One region of the Shewanella oncorhynchi genome, then DNA from elsewhere that is predicted to be linked to it. Evidence: predicted binding sites of a transcription regulator. Region 1 holds the regulator's gene; the other holds the start of a gene.
The links. Region 1 encodes ArgR, which controls arginine synthesis, uptake and breakdown. Its sites were predicted from a motif close to ANTGAATANNTATTCANT; they were not measured.
Positions count from the first base shown of each region.

Region 2: argA (amino-acid N-acetyltransferase) is a predicted target of ArgR. The motif match lies at 4,046-4,063, and genes of this name have one in related genera.

Region 1 covers NZ_CP132914.1:4,185,960-4,193,382, reverse strand. The annotation lists gene RA178_RS18630 (ABC transporter ATP-binding protein) at 1-630, shown strand, start outside; gene ggt (gamma-glutamyltransferase) at 776-2,488, shown strand; gene RA178_RS18620 (Dyp-type peroxidase) at 2,737-3,672, shown strand; gene RA178_RS18615 (LysR family transcriptional regulator) at 3,746-4,648, opposite strand; gene RA178_RS18610 (NAD(P)-dependent oxidoreductase) at 4,755-5,387, shown strand; gene argR (transcriptional regulator ArgR) at 5,535-6,005, opposite strand; gene mdh (malate dehydrogenase) at 6,300-7,235, shown strand; gene RA178_RS18595 (thiol-disulfide oxidoreductase DCC family protein) at 7,331-7,423, opposite strand, start outside.
Region 2 covers NZ_CP132914.1:430,414-437,836, forward strand. The annotation lists gene RA178_RS02035 (alpha/beta hydrolase family protein) at 1-43, opposite strand, end outside; gene slmA (nucleoid occlusion factor SlmA) at 179-772, opposite strand; gene dut (dUTP diphosphatase) at 807-1,265, opposite strand; gene coaBC (bifunctional phosphopantothenoylcysteine decarboxylase/phosphopantothenate--cysteine ligase CoaBC) at 1,262-2,482, opposite strand; gene radC (RadC family protein) at 2,605-3,282, shown strand; gene rpmB (50S ribosomal protein L28) at 3,404-3,640, shown strand; gene rpmG (50S ribosomal protein L33) at 3,647-3,820, shown strand; gene argA (amino-acid N-acetyltransferase) at 4,143-5,462, shown strand; gene RA178_RS02075 (PH domain-containing protein) at 5,582-6,100, shown strand; gene rarD (EamA family transporter RarD) at 6,150-7,034, opposite strand; gene RA178_RS02085 (thioesterase family protein) at 7,240-7,423, opposite strand, start outside.

The DNA of each region.
Region 1 (7,423 bases):
CTTGCCTATGAGCCGCAGTTATTGCTGCTCGATGAGCCTTTTTCCAATATTGATGCCCAAGTGCGCTACGAGATGATGGCGGAAATTCGCAGCATCTTAAAACAGCGTAATGTCAGCGCGGTGTTTGTTACTCATAGCAAGGATGAAGCCTTTGTATTTGCAGATACTTTAGCCATCTTTAATCAAGGCATCATAGTGCAGCATGGTAGTGCCGAAGCTTTATATGCTGCCCCAAACAGCCGCTATGTGGCGGACTTTTTAGGTAGCGGTAATTACTTACCTGCAGCAGTGTTTGATGGGCACAGTGTTGTCACTCCCATAGGTCATTTAACCAGCCTCACGCCATTAAATTTGCCGAGCGAGTTCAGCGGAACAGTATTCTTGCGACCACAGCAATTGACGCTCAGCGCCGATGAACAGGGCGTAGGTACTATCACTGAGCGACGTTTCTTAGGCGCCTTTTGTCATTATTGGGTCAAAATTGAGGCCGCTTCCCATGCTTATTATGTGGAGGTGCGTAGCCAAATGATGCAGCTAAGTATCGGTCAAAAGGTTGGGGTAACGACTGAGCCGCATTCGCTTGTGCTGTTTGAATCTTCAGCATATTCAAACTGTGGGGGCCCAATCTAAGCGATGAGTATTTATTCAATGCTGATATAGCATAGCCAACTAAAGTACGACATTTTTGCTTACGTTAAACTTGGGTCTATGCGGTATTGGTTGGTGATATTTTCGACCATCCTTGCTACTTTTATCCTCCGGTTTTGGAGGAATTATGATAAAAACAATAAATTCAATTTGCACCCTCGTTATTGTAGCAACGGCAATATCGTCTTCAGGAGTGATGGCCATGGATAGGATCACAGGTAAAGCCTTCGCAACGCGATCAGAAGTGTATGCAACCCAAGGGATGGCGGCGACCAGTCAGCCTTTAGCCACGCAAGTCGCTATTGATATACTCAAACAGGGCGGCAGTGCGGTCGATGCAGCGATTGCCGCTAACGCCATGTTAGGGTTAGTCGAGCCAACGGGCTCGGGTGTCGGCGGGGACTTATTTGCTATCGTCTGGAGCGCAAAAGATAAACGCCTCTATGGTCTTAATGCATCGGGGCGCAGTCCCAAATCCTTAAGTTTAGAAAAGCTTAAATCCCTCGGATTAGACTATTTACCGCCGCTTGGACCTTTGCCTGTTTCTGTACCGGGCACTGTGGACGGTTGGTATGAGCTGCATAATAAGTTTGGTAAATTAGCTATGGCTGATAACCTCGCGCCTGCCATTCATTACGCCCGTGATGGTTTCCCTGTGTCAGAGTTGATTGCCTATTACCTTGATGGCAGTGGTAAAAAACTGGCTAAATTCCCCGGTTTTAAAGAAACCTATATGCCTAATGGTAAGATGCCTACCGTAGGGGAAATCTTTAAAAATCCCGCGCTTGCTAACACCTATGAGAAAATTGCCAAGGGCGGCCGCGATGCTTTCTATAAAGGTGATATTGCCAAAAGTATTGATAAGTACATGAAATCCCAAGGTGGTTATTTAAGTTATGATGACTTAGCGAGCCATACTAGCGACTGGATAGATCCCGTTTCGGTGAACTACCGTGGTTACGATGTGTGGGAACTGCCACCTAATGGTCAAGGCATTGCGGCGCTACAAATCTTAAAAACTATGGAGCCCTTTAATGTGGCTGCCATGGGCTTTAATAGTCCTGAATATGTTCATCTATTTGTCGAAGCAAAGAAACTCGCCTTTGCCGACAGAGCTAAGTTTTATGCCGACATGGCCTTTAATAAAGTGCCCGTTACTGAGCTTATCTCACAGAAATATAACTATGATCGCGCTAAGTTGATTGACCCTACAAAAGCCGCCAAGAGTGTCGATGCGGGTAATCCAGCGTTGCAACATGGCGATACTGTGTACCTGACTACCGCTGACAAAGATGGCAACATGGTGTCACTCATTCAGAGTAATTACCGTGGTATGGGGTCAGGGATGACACCACCGGATCTCGGCTTTGTGCTGCAAGACCGCGGGCAAATGTTTGATTTAACGGAAGGGCGTTTTAATACCTACGCACCGGGCAAGCGTCCATTCCATACCATTATTCCGGCTTTTGTGACCAAAGACGGTAAACCTTGGCTGAGCTTTGGGGTGATGGGCGGCGCGACTCAGCCACAAATGCACGCGCAGATTGTAATGAATCTGATTGATTTTAAAATGAACTTGCAAGAAGCGGGCGATGCCCCCAGAATTTTGCATATGGGGTCAACCGAGCCCACAGGCGAAGTGATGAAGGATGGCGGCTACGTCAGTTTGGAATCAGGTTTTCCGGTAGAAACCCGTCGTGAGTTGATTAAGAAAGGCCATGTACTGCGTGATGGACTTGGGGAGTTTGGTGGCTATCAAGCCATTGGATTTAATGCCGAAACCGGCGTATATCGTGCGGCCTCTGAGAGTCGCAAGGATGGTCACGCCGCAGGCTATTAACACTAAGATAAATGCTAAGGTAAACTCAACACTGAGTGAACCTGACGTCATTGATTCGATTTAACTGATTGGCGAGACTTTAATGGTCTCGTCAATTTTTATGTTTAAGGGTCTGGGGTGGGATAATGCTCCGCTATTGGCATTATCATAAACAGATCAGAGCAAACTGTGCGTTAGTTAATGTCATTTTTAGGTAAAGTTGCGGATAATATTGCCGAAAATGAATTTAGAAAAAGGGTGATAACCAAATGGATATTCAAAATATGCCGCGTGAACAGTTGGGTGTGTGTGCAGAGGGGAACTTACACAGTGTCTATTTGATGTTTAATGCCAATGACAATGTCGAGTCGCAATTACGTCCCTGTCTTGCCAACGTTGCGCAGTATATTTATGAGCTGACAGATCAATATTCCGACAGTGCATTCAATGGTTTTGTTGGTATTGGTGCTAATTATTGGGATAGCCTCTATCCTACTGCTCGCCCAGAACTGCTTAAACCTTTCCCTGCGATGCAAGTGGGCAGTCGTGAAGCACCTGCAATTGAATATGATTTATTCGTGCATATTCGCAGTGATCGTTACGATATTCTGCATTTAGTGGCTAATGAAATCAGCCAAATGTTTGAAGATTTAGTGGAGTTAGTTGAAGAAGAGCGTGGCTTTAGATTTATGGATAGCCGTGATTTGACTGGTTTTGTCGATGGCACCGAAAACCCTAAGGGGCGCCACCGTCAGGAAGTGGCACTTGTGGGTGATGAGGATACTGAGTTTAAGGGTGGCAGCTATATTCATGTGCAAAAATATGCCCATAACTTGAGTAAGTGGCATAGGTTACCAGTTAAAAAACAAGAGGATATAATCGGTCGTACTAAGCAAGATAATATCGAGTATGAATCTGAAGATAAGCCACTGACCAGCCATATTAAGCGCGTTAATCTTAAAGATGCCGCTGGTAAGTCAATGGAGATCCTGCGTCAGAGTATGCCCTATGGTTCGCTGAAGGAGCAGGGATTAATGTTTATCTCTAACTGCCGCACGCCAGAACATTTTGAAAAGATGCTGCATAGCATGATGTTTGGTGATGGCGAAGGCAATCATGATCACTTGATGCATTTTACTAAGGCGATGACAGGTTCATCTTTCTTTGCCCCCGCACTGGATTTTATGCTGCAGTTCGACGAATAAGCTTTCTATAATCAAGCCGAATTAGTATCAATCGAGACGCACTTAAGCTAACGCCTAAGTGCGTTTTTTTATGCTAATGCGCGGGAACCCATTTTTTGATATCGAGCTGCCATTGCAGGGCGGTGAAATCGATAAAGGCGCGCACTAGATTTTGCTGATAACTGCGGGACAAATATACCGCCCACAAGGTTTGGCCTGGTGTCGTAAATTCGGGTAGGACTTCTTTGAGTTGACCACTGGCAAGGTATTGGTTAGCTAAGTCACAGGGTAAACGCACTATGCCATGTCCACGTAGCGCCGCACTGACCAACACTCCCATATCGTTAGCCCTAAGATTCCCTGTAACTTTGACGTGCTCGGCTTGCAGTTCTTTTAGAAAAGGCCAGTTTTGTTGCGCTGAGTGTATGAGGCAGTTGTGGGCCAACAGATCAATGGGTTCGAGGAGTGGCGTTGCGCTATCAAGATAGCTCGGCGCCGCGCAAAGTACCGCATCTATGGTCATCAAACGCCGAGCTATGAGATTCTCATCGGGTTGCTCGGTATAACGTAGCGCCACGTCGACTCTTTCATCTACCAATTGCGCAAAACTGTCCGACATCACCAGTTGAATGTTGACCTTAGGATGCATTTTAATAAAGCGATCGACGACATCAAACAGACTGTGCTGCCCTAGGCCAATAGGCGTAGCGATACGAATACTGCCTACCAGTTCACTGTTATGGCTGTGGGCACGACTCTCCATGGCAGCAACTTCACTTAAGATCCGCTGGCAAAATTGTAGCGCTTCCTCACCCTGCAAAGTCAAGCTGGCGCTGCGCGTGGTGCGGTGTAATAAGCGTAAACTCAACCACTGCTCCACTTCTTGAATATGACGGGAAACCTGCAGGCGGCTGAGGTCTAAATGTTCGGCAGCTTTGGTAAAGCTGCCACAGTTTGCGACTTCGACGAAACTGCGTATTGCGGCAATTTTATCCACATTAGTATCCTATATTGAAACAATCATGCTCAATTATTGATGTTTATTAGGTGAAAAACTGCAAGTAAACTGGATCCAATGTAAATCATCTGAGTGGGACAATGAAATGAAAATCGCAATTTTAGGTGCAACGGGTTGGATTGGTGGTGCAATTTTAAAAGAAGCACAGAGTCGTGGACACCAAGTGACAGCGTTAGTGCGTGATCCAAGTAAGTTATCCGTGGCTGACGTGGCAGTACGTGCCGTGGATTTAGAGCAGCCATTGGTCGCCGATACCTTTGCTGGCGTAGATGTCGTGATTGCCGCCGTTGGTGGCCGCGCCCAACAAAATCATGGTCTAGTGGCGAGTACGGTTCAGCATTTACTGGATGTGCTGCCTAACGCTAACGTGTCACGTTTATTGTGGGTCGGTGGTGCTGGGAGTTTAGAAGTGGCGCCGGGTGTGACGCTGGTCTCTAGCCCAGATTTCCCTGCAGCATATAAAGATGAGGCGTTAGCTCAGGGTGAAGCCTTGAAGGTATTGCGTGCGGCGCAAACGGCAATCAATTGGACGTTTGTGAGCCCAGCGGCTGAGATTTATCCCGGTGAGAGTGAAGGCCCGTACCGTCTTGGTGGCGATAGCTTCTTTACCGATGCTAATGGTCAAAGCCGTATCTCTGTAACCGATTACGCAAAAGCCATGGTAGATGAAGCCGAAAAGGGCGCTCACCCAAACCAGCGCATCAGTGTGGCTTACTGATATCGTTATAGTTGAGTTAGATATTGTGAGTTAGATATTGTGCTTGAATGTGTAACGTAATCGGGACAATGGCCAAATAACCAGCGCGGTATTGCACTTCAAAATGTATTGATAATATAGAACAGGTCAGCTCACTGACCTGTTTTTTTATTCTGCATAATTGAATAAAGATTTGATGGTTTCTAAGGTATCGGCGATATCTTGGATGCTCGATGGGCAAATGAAGATAGTGTCGTCACCGGCAATCGTACCCAAAATGCCTTCTGGTTTACCAATAGAATCCAACAAGCGGGCAATCAGCTGCGCGGCACCTGGGCTAGTTCGCACGACGATCATCGCTTGGTTGTGATCGACGTCGAGTACCAAATTCTTCAGTGGGCTACCCGCGGTGGGTACGCCTAATTCGGCTGGTAAGCAATACACCATCTCTTGCTTAGCGTTGCGAGTCCGCACTGCGCCGAACTTGCTGAGCATGCGCGATACTTTTGATTGGTTAATATTACCAAAGCCTTCAGCTTGCAAGGCGGTGACGATTTCACTCTGAGAGCCAAAGCGCTCTTCTTTTAAAATCGACTTAAAAATTCTAACAAGGTCATCCTGATTCTTGGTCGTTTGCATAATATTATTATTCGTTATTCAAAAAAACAGGCCCATTTTGAATATTTTTAGAAAAATTGTCAACAAATAACCAGATTGGTTGAATAAAAATTCACTAAGCCCCAGTGGTTAAGCGTTTGTAGGGGGCGTAAAAATCCCAATTTGAGTAATTGTTCTACATTGCTTTTACGTTATTCCGGAATTCTTTTGTCCCACGACTAAGGGATAATTGAAATTGTTGTGACATTCCAGTAATGTGGCGCCAACGCAAATTAGATCCATGTCACACATATCCGAGAAATAACGGAGATAACTATGAAAGTTGCTGTACTTGGTGCTGCTGGTGGTATCGGCCAGGCTCTTGCCCTACTGTTAAAAACTCAATTGCCTGCGGGTTCACAATTGTCTCTATATGATATCGCACCGGTAACTCCGGGTGTTGCGGTTGACTTGAGCCACATTCCAACTGCTGTTGAAATCAAAGGTTTTGCTGGTGAAGATCCAACGCCTGCCCTAGTGGGTGCTGACGTTGTTCTAATTTCTGCTGGTGTTGCGCGTAAGCCTGGTATGGATCGTTCAGATCTGTTCAATATCAATGCCGGTATCGTTCGCAACCTGATCGAAAAAGTAGCGGCAACTTGCCCTACGGCTTTGGTTGGCATTATCACTAACCCAGTCAACACGACCGTAGCTATCGCTGCAGAAGTGATGAAAAAAGCGGGTGTTTACGATAAAAACCGTCTGTTCGGTATCACGACTCTAGACGTGATCCGTTCTGAAACTTTCATCGCCGAATTAAAAGGCCTGAACGTTGCTGACGTTAAAGTCAATGTGATCGGCGGCCACAGCGGCGTGACCATTCTGCCATTACTGTCTCAAGTTGAAGGCGCGACTTTCACTGACGAAGAAGTGGCAAGTCTGACGACTCGCATCCAAAACGCGGGTACAGAAGTGGTTGAAGCTAAAGCCGGTGGCGGAAGCGCGACTCTGTCTATGGGTCAAGCGGCTTGCCGTTTCGGTCTGTCTCTGGTTCGTGGTCTGCAAGGCGAAGCTAACATCGTTGAATGCGCCTATGTTGACGGCGGCAGCGAGCATGCTGAATTCTTCGCACAACCTGTGCTGTTAGGCAAAAACGGTATTGAAAAAGTACTGCCTTACGGTGAAGTGAGTGCATTCGAAGCTAACGCTCGTGATTCTATGTTAGATACGCTGAAAGGCGATATCAAACTAGGCGTTGATTTCGTTAAATAATCTTTCGGATAATCTTTTTAGATTATGACGAATTAAAAACGGAGCCATTGAGCTCCGTTTTTTTATGCCTGCGTTTTACTCTTTCTAAAGCTCATTCAGCGGCGCTTAGTGGGAATTTGGCAGTTATCATCGCAGCGGGCTTTGCCCGTCAGTAAATAAGAGATGCGATATCTGTGTTTTGCGAATCT
Region 2 (7,423 bases), 1.3 Mb from region 1:
GTAAGCAAAGTGTCGCCAACATGGCTAATCGGAAGAGTTTCATCTGACATCCTTGTAAAATCATTGTGTTTTTTGTTTTTAAAATGTTTTTTGAGGATAAAACAAAAGATGGAGCGAAACAAGGAAGGAATACCGAACATAAAGGACGATAGTTACCGTCCTTTATGTTGAAAAATCATTAGCTTTGTAAAAGTTGGTGCTGGATAAAACGCCACTGTTCATCGAAGTGTGTCGTCGGTTTGAGTTTGAATTCACTTCGTACAAATTGGGCGATGCGGCCTTCGGCAAAGGCTAACAGTAAATTGGCTAATATGGCTTCGTCTAAGTTGAAGCCTTTACCTTCTCGCAGGGTTTTTTCCCGTAAAATTTGCTTTAACTGGGTTTCAATTTTGGCAAATAAGTTACCAATACGGCTTCGCAGGCGTTCATTTTCACCGAGTAGAGCATCACCGTTGAGAACGCGGGAAATTCCTGGGTTACGTTCTGCAAAGATCAGCAGCAGTTGCAGTACCAACTGGCAGCGCTTCATGGTGTCTTTTTCGTCATCCATGATTAAATTGATGCGCGACAATAACGACTCTTCGATAAATTCGATTAAGCCTTCGAACATCCGCGCTTTACTCGGGAAGTGGCGATACAGGGCGGCTTCCGATACACCGACTTCTGAGGCCAGTTTCGCTGTGGTGATCCTTTGTCCTGGGTTGGTTTCTAGCATCTGCGCTAGACATTGCAGAATGTGTTCACGACGATTAATTTTTGGGCTTACAGCCATTGCAGTATCCTTGGCTCAATAACGACTTAGGGGATTATTTAGTGCCTGAATGGCCAAATCCGCCTTCACCACGGTCTGAGCTGTCGAACTCATCAACGAGTTTGAATTGTGCTTGTACCACAGGAACAAACACCAGTTGCGCGAGACGATCGCCCATTTCTAAGGTGAATGGACTGTCACCACGATTCCAACAAGATACCATTAAGGGGCCTTGGTAATCTGAATCTATGAGTCCGACTAGATTCCCCAGTACGATACCGTGTTTATGGCCCAGGCCTGAGCGCGGTAAAATCACCGCTGCAAGTCCTGGGTCGGCCACATGAATGGCAATCCCCGTGGGAATGAGCACAGTTTCACCCGGTGTAATGGTTAAAGCCGTGTCTATCATGGCGCGAAGATCCATGCCTGCACTGCCTGCGGTGGCGTAAGCGGGCAAGGGAAATTCTGAGCCGATACGGGAGTCGAGAATTTTTAATTCAATCGGTGTTTTCATGTATTTGTTTTTTCTTTCACTATCAACGAAAGTAATTGCCGTGCCAACGTGAGTTTGTCAGTAGCAGGCAAATCTTGACTGCCGTGCGGCCAGAAAACACGCAGGGCATTAGCATCGGCATTAAAGCCTAGGCCAGCAATAGAAACGTCGTTTGCGGCGATCATGTTCAAGTTTTTACGTTTGAGCTTATCGCGCGCATAGGCTTCTACATCATGGGTTTCGGCGGCAAATCCCACCACAAAAGGACGGTTAGGTAAGCTCGCAACCGTGGCTAAGATATCAGGATTCCTCACCAGCGCAAGTTGCATTTCTTCGGTCGATTTTTTGATCTTACAGGTAGCAATATCGCTAATGCGGTAGTCTGCAACGGCGGCGCAGCCAATAAAAATATCTTTTTTATCAACGTTATCCATAACAGCATCGAGCATATTTTGCGCCGATTCAACATCAATGCGTGTTACGCCTTCTGGGGTGTTGAGATTTACGGGGCCTGAGACTAAGGTGACTGTTGCCCCCATATCTGCCGCGGCTTTGGCTAGTGCAAAGCCCATTTTTCCAGAACTGTGATTTGAAATGTATCTGACGGGATCAATTGCTTCACGGGTTGGTCCGGCGGTAATCAGCACCGACTGGCCAGCAAGAGGCTGCGCAGAGACTTCTTTTGTTGCAAAAAAATCACTGGCTAGCTCGGCAATTTCTAGCGGTTCGAGCATGCGTCCAGGACCCACTTCACCACAGGCCTGACTGCCACTGGCGGGTCCCCAAAGGGTAAAACCACGTGATGCTAGGCTAGTTAAATTCGCTTGCGTAGCCAGATTACGGTACATCTGCTGATTCATTGCTGGACACAGGGCAATTGGCGCCTCAGTGGCAAGACACGTGGTGGTGATTAGCTCATCGGCCATGCCTGCATTAATCCGCGCCAATAGGTTTGCGGTTGCAGGGGCTATGATGACGAGATCTGCCCAACGAGCAAGTTCTATATGGCCCATGGCTGCTTCTGCTGCGGGGTCGAGCAGGCTAGATGCCACTGGATGTCCAGACAACGCTTGCAGCGTCAGAGGCGTGATAAATTCCATCGCACTTTGGCTCATCACCACGCGCACATCAAAACCACGTTCTTTCAAGCGACGTACTAAATCAGCACTTTTATAGGCCGCAATACCGCCGCCAATGCCCAGCAGGACGTTTTTATTTGTCAGACTCACAGACATCATCCGAGATAGAAATAATGCCGGCAACAATATCACAAAGTGGTGAATTTTAGTGACTATCCCAGTTCAAAAAATCTCGTCCATACTCAGTAAAGTGAAAATATGTGAGATGACAGGGAGGTCACATGGGGATTAAAGATTGGCCTGAGGGTGAAGGTCCCAGAGATAAACTGTTACAAAAAGGAGCTGCGCATCTCTCGGATGCTGAATTACTGGCAGTATTGCTGCGTAACGGTTTAGCTGGATTAAACGCGGTTGACCTTGCTAGGTCGCTTATTTGCGAGTTTGGCGGCCTCAGAAACCTGCTCTGTGCCCCAAGAAATCAGGTGTGTCGACTTCCGGGCGTAGGACCTGTAAAATACGCCCAGCTTCAAGCTGCGGCCGAATTAGCGCGGCGTGTAGCGCAGGAAAATCTGCAAAGAGGTCAGGTTTTGACAAATCCCGATTTAACTCGGGACTATTTAATGCGACAATTGGCCGATCGCTCCTATGAAGTGTTCGCAGTTTTACTGCTGGATAGCCAGCATAGAGTGATTCAATTTGTCGAATTATTCCGCGGCACAATAGACTCAGCCTCAGTGTATCCACGTGAAGTGGTGAGCTTAGTGCTGGAGAAAAAGGCCGCAGCAGTTATAGTTTGTCATAATCATCCGTCTGGTATTGCCGAGCCCAGTCAGGCTGACCGACGAATAACTGAGCGATTAAAAAATGCGTTAGCAACCATAGACGTATCCTTGTTGGACCATATGGTTGTAGGTGATCGAGAGATAGTTTCTTTTGCAGAACGAGGCTGGATTAATTAATCTAACACTTGATCTTCACTCTGTGATCGTGTATAAAATGCGCCCTCTTTGTGCCTCGGGCGACGGCCATACGAGGCACATTAATGCTCGAGCGTTAAAATTGTTTTTGGAGAAGATTGACATGTCAAGAGTATGCCAAGTTACTGGCAAGAAGCCGATGGTTGGTAACAACCGTTCGCATGCAAAAAACGCGACCCGTCGTCGTTTTTTACCTAACCTACAAAACCACCGTTTTTGGTTAGAAGAAGAAAAGCGTTTCGTACAGTTACGTGTATCTACTAAAGGTATCCGTCTGATCGACAAAAAAGGTATCGAAGTTGTTGTTGCTGAACTTCGTGCCCGTGGCGAGAAGGTATAATAGATCATGGCTAAAGCTAAAGGTAATCGTGAGAAGATCAAATTAGTTTCTACAGCTAAGACTGGTCACTTCTACACAACTGAAAAAAACAAGCGTAACATGCCTGAAAAAATGGAAATCAAAAAATTTGATCCAGTTATTCGTCAGCACGTTATCTACAAAGAAGCCAAAATCAAGTAATCCTTGGTTAGTGTTTCGAGAAAAGCCCCTTATTTAAGGGGCTTTTTTTTGCATTTTTTTAGTGGCTAGTCATCAAGTTGAGATAATTGCCTCGCAAACTGATGCCGCTGAATCATCCCCTGTGAAGTTAAAAAAGTGTGAACACTTGCTGAAAATATAAAATAGTGCTGTTCTAAGCACTTTAAATCATCAAATCTGCACTTTAGTGAGAATAAATTCTTTATATGTGAATTAAAATGCAATACCATACGCGAAAGTTAGCGATTCATTCCTGGTGTGTCATAGTGACGCTGCCAGCTCAAAAATGAGGTGTAAATAACGCGTGCGTACCACTGAACTGGTTGATGGATTTCGTCATTCTGCCCCCTATGTTAATGCTCACAGAGGTAAAACTTTTGTGGTCATGCTGGGTGGTGAAGCTTTGGCTCAAAATCAATTCCGCGCCATCTTAAATGATGTCGCCCTGCTGCACAGTTTAGGGATCAAAGTGGTGTTGGTATATGGCGCTAGGCCGCAGATTGATGCTGCATTAGCCGCCAACGGTATTGCGCCTGCCTACCACGACGGTGTGCGTATCACGGATGAAGATTCGCTCAAAGTGATTAAGCAAGTTGCGGGTGCACTGCAATTTGATATCACAGCGCGTTTATCCATGAGTTTAAGTAATACGCCGATGCAAGGTGCGCAAATTAACTTAGTGAGCGGCAACTTTGTGATTGCTCAACCACTGGGTGTGGATAATGGTGTGGACTTTTGTCTGAGTGGCAAAGTGCGTCGTATTGATGTGCAAGGCTTAAAACGTCAGTTAGATAATCACTGTATCGTATTGATGGGGCCGATTGCGGCTTCGGTTACTGGTGAAAGTTTTAATCTCACCGCTGAGGAAATCGCGACTCAAGTGGCAATTAAGCTTAAAGCAGACAAGATGATCGGCTTTAGCTCACAGAACGGTATTCTCGATCGTAATGGCGATGTAATTGCCGAGTTGATGCCAAATGATGCGCAAAACATCATGAACAAGCTGGCCGAGCAAGGTTCTGCTTGTGTTGGCACTATGGCGTTTCTCAAAGCCAGTATCGATGCTTGCCGCAATGGTGTGCCACGTTGTCATTTAGTTAGCTACCTTGAAGATGGTGCTTTACTACAAGAGCTGTTTTCCCGCGAAGGGATTGGTACACAAATCGTCACTGAGAGTGCTGAGCGTTTACGCTGTGCGTCGATCGCCGATATTGGCGGTGTGTTGAACCTTATCCGTCCATTGGAGGAACAAGGCATTCTGGTGCGTCGTAGTCGTGAGCAGCTTGAGATTGAAATCGAACAGTTCATGTTGATTGAGCGCGACGGTTTAGTGATTGGTTGCGCTGCGCTCTATCCTTTTGAAGAGGACAATGCGGGTGAGTTTGCTTGTTTAGTGGTGCATCCCGATTATCGCGATGCCGACAGAGGGAGCTTACTGCTGAAGAACATTATCAATCAGGCTAGAAACCGTGGTTATTCACGCTTGTTTGCATTGACAACTCGGAGCATTCACTGGTTCCTCGAGCATGGTTTTGTGATTGAAGATGTTGAAGCACTGCCACAGAAGAAGAAGCAGTTGTATAACTATCAACGCCGCTCAAAAATTCTCGCGCTCGATCTTTAAGCCGTTCTAAATCAATCCAATCAATGCCAGCCTAGTACTCATATTAGCGCTGGCATTTTTATTGACATAATATGTCTTTGTTGGCAGATTAAGACTTCACTGTACGGGAGATACTGCCAATGAGTCCTCAATTTTTTGAACTCGCCCCTTTAACCCAAACCTCTATCTTCAGTTTTATCGTCTTATTGCTCGGTTTAGCGGGTATCTTGCTGATGTTATGGTTAAAAAATATGCCTAAGATAGCGAAGTCGGCGAGTTTAGGTATATTACTGGTGATGATGGGCGGATTTTCTTGGGTCTTCTATCAATCGAATAGCGCCGAATTAGTGTTAACCGATACAGAGCTCACAGTGGATGTTCCCTTCTATAAAGTGCAGTTATCCCGCGCGGATTTATTGCCCGCCGAGGCACGCATAGTCGATTTGCAACAAGAGGTAGATTTAACGCCGAGCTTTAAAACCAACGGTATAGGCATGCCAGGGTTTCAATTAGGCTGGTTTAAGTTGCAGGGGAAAGGCAGGGCATTTTTGGCGATAACAGATAAATCGCAGTTAGTGTTAGTGCCAACGACTAAAGGCTACAGTTTATTACTGACAGTACCGCAAGGGAGTGAGTTTTTAGCACAGTTACAGAAGTAATCATCATATGTCATCACTTCTGCCACTGTGTTTATCGGCGTGATAATGCTCACGCCGTTTTGCGTTTATAGGCCATATCTAAGGTAAAGACGAGCAGCGCGCTCCAGATAAATCCGAAGGTCACGCCTTTTTCGGCATCGAAGGGCTCATTGAATAGACTCACCGCGAGGATAAACATAATACTCGGGCCAATATATTGGAAAAAGCCGAGCATAGACAATGGAATACGTACCGCTGCCCCTGCAAAACACAGCAAAGGAATGGTAGTCACTATCCCAGCCGCCATTAACATCAGATTCAATTGCCAATCGTTAGTCAGCATGCTCGCCGTGGCTGTGTCTAAGGTTGCGATGAGATAAACCAGTGCAACCGGTAATAGCACTGCAGTTTCGACTAATAAGCCTGCTTTGGCATCTACATTGACCTTTTTTCGCAGCAGTGCATAAAAGCCAAAGGTGCCCGCGAGTGCCAGTGAGACGATGGGAATAGAGCCAAAAGAGATTAACTGGATCAATACGCCAGCGCTGGCGAGTGAAACCGCAAACCATTGCAGTTTACGCAATCTTTCGCCTAGAAATAACATACCGAGTAAGACGTTGAGTAAAGGATTGATGAAGTAACCTAGGCTGGCATCGAGCATGTGATCGTTATTTACCGCCCAGATAAATAGTAGCCAGTTTCCCGCGATCAATATGGAAGTAATGGTGAGAACCATCAACTGTTTAGGCTGTTTAAACAGTAAGCGTAAGCGAGAAAAACCGCCGATAAACTGCATAATGATCAGCATAAACACGAATGACCAAATCACTCGATGGAGCAAAATTTCGGTGGCGGAAACATGGTTGAGTAATTTGAAATATAAAGGCGCAAAACCCCACATACAGTAAGCACTGACGGCAAGTAGGATCCCTTTGCGGTATTCAAGATCTGGCATGAGACATCTTCGAAGAACAACAAGGTGGCGATTGTAGGTGTGTCTGACCGCTGACTCAAGGGCATCGCCGTGTTCTTTTCGTTACAGAATATCTCCGCAAAAGATTGAATGGACAATTAAAGTCAGTAAACATCCTGTTAATCAAGACGTTTACCTTAGTCAGTTTTGAGCCCTAAGGCAGTAATACACATCTAAATTTAACCGCCTAACCCACCATATAAGTCCCTGTTCCAAAAGCGATATGCGTGCCTTGCTCATTATGTAGTTCCATGCGGCATACTGAAACTCTATTACCCGCACGAATGACGCTGCCCGTCCCCGTAAAGGTGAGGCCGCGTCCCGGCCGCAGATAATCGACGCGCATATCAATCGTCCCTAAAGTTTGGAGG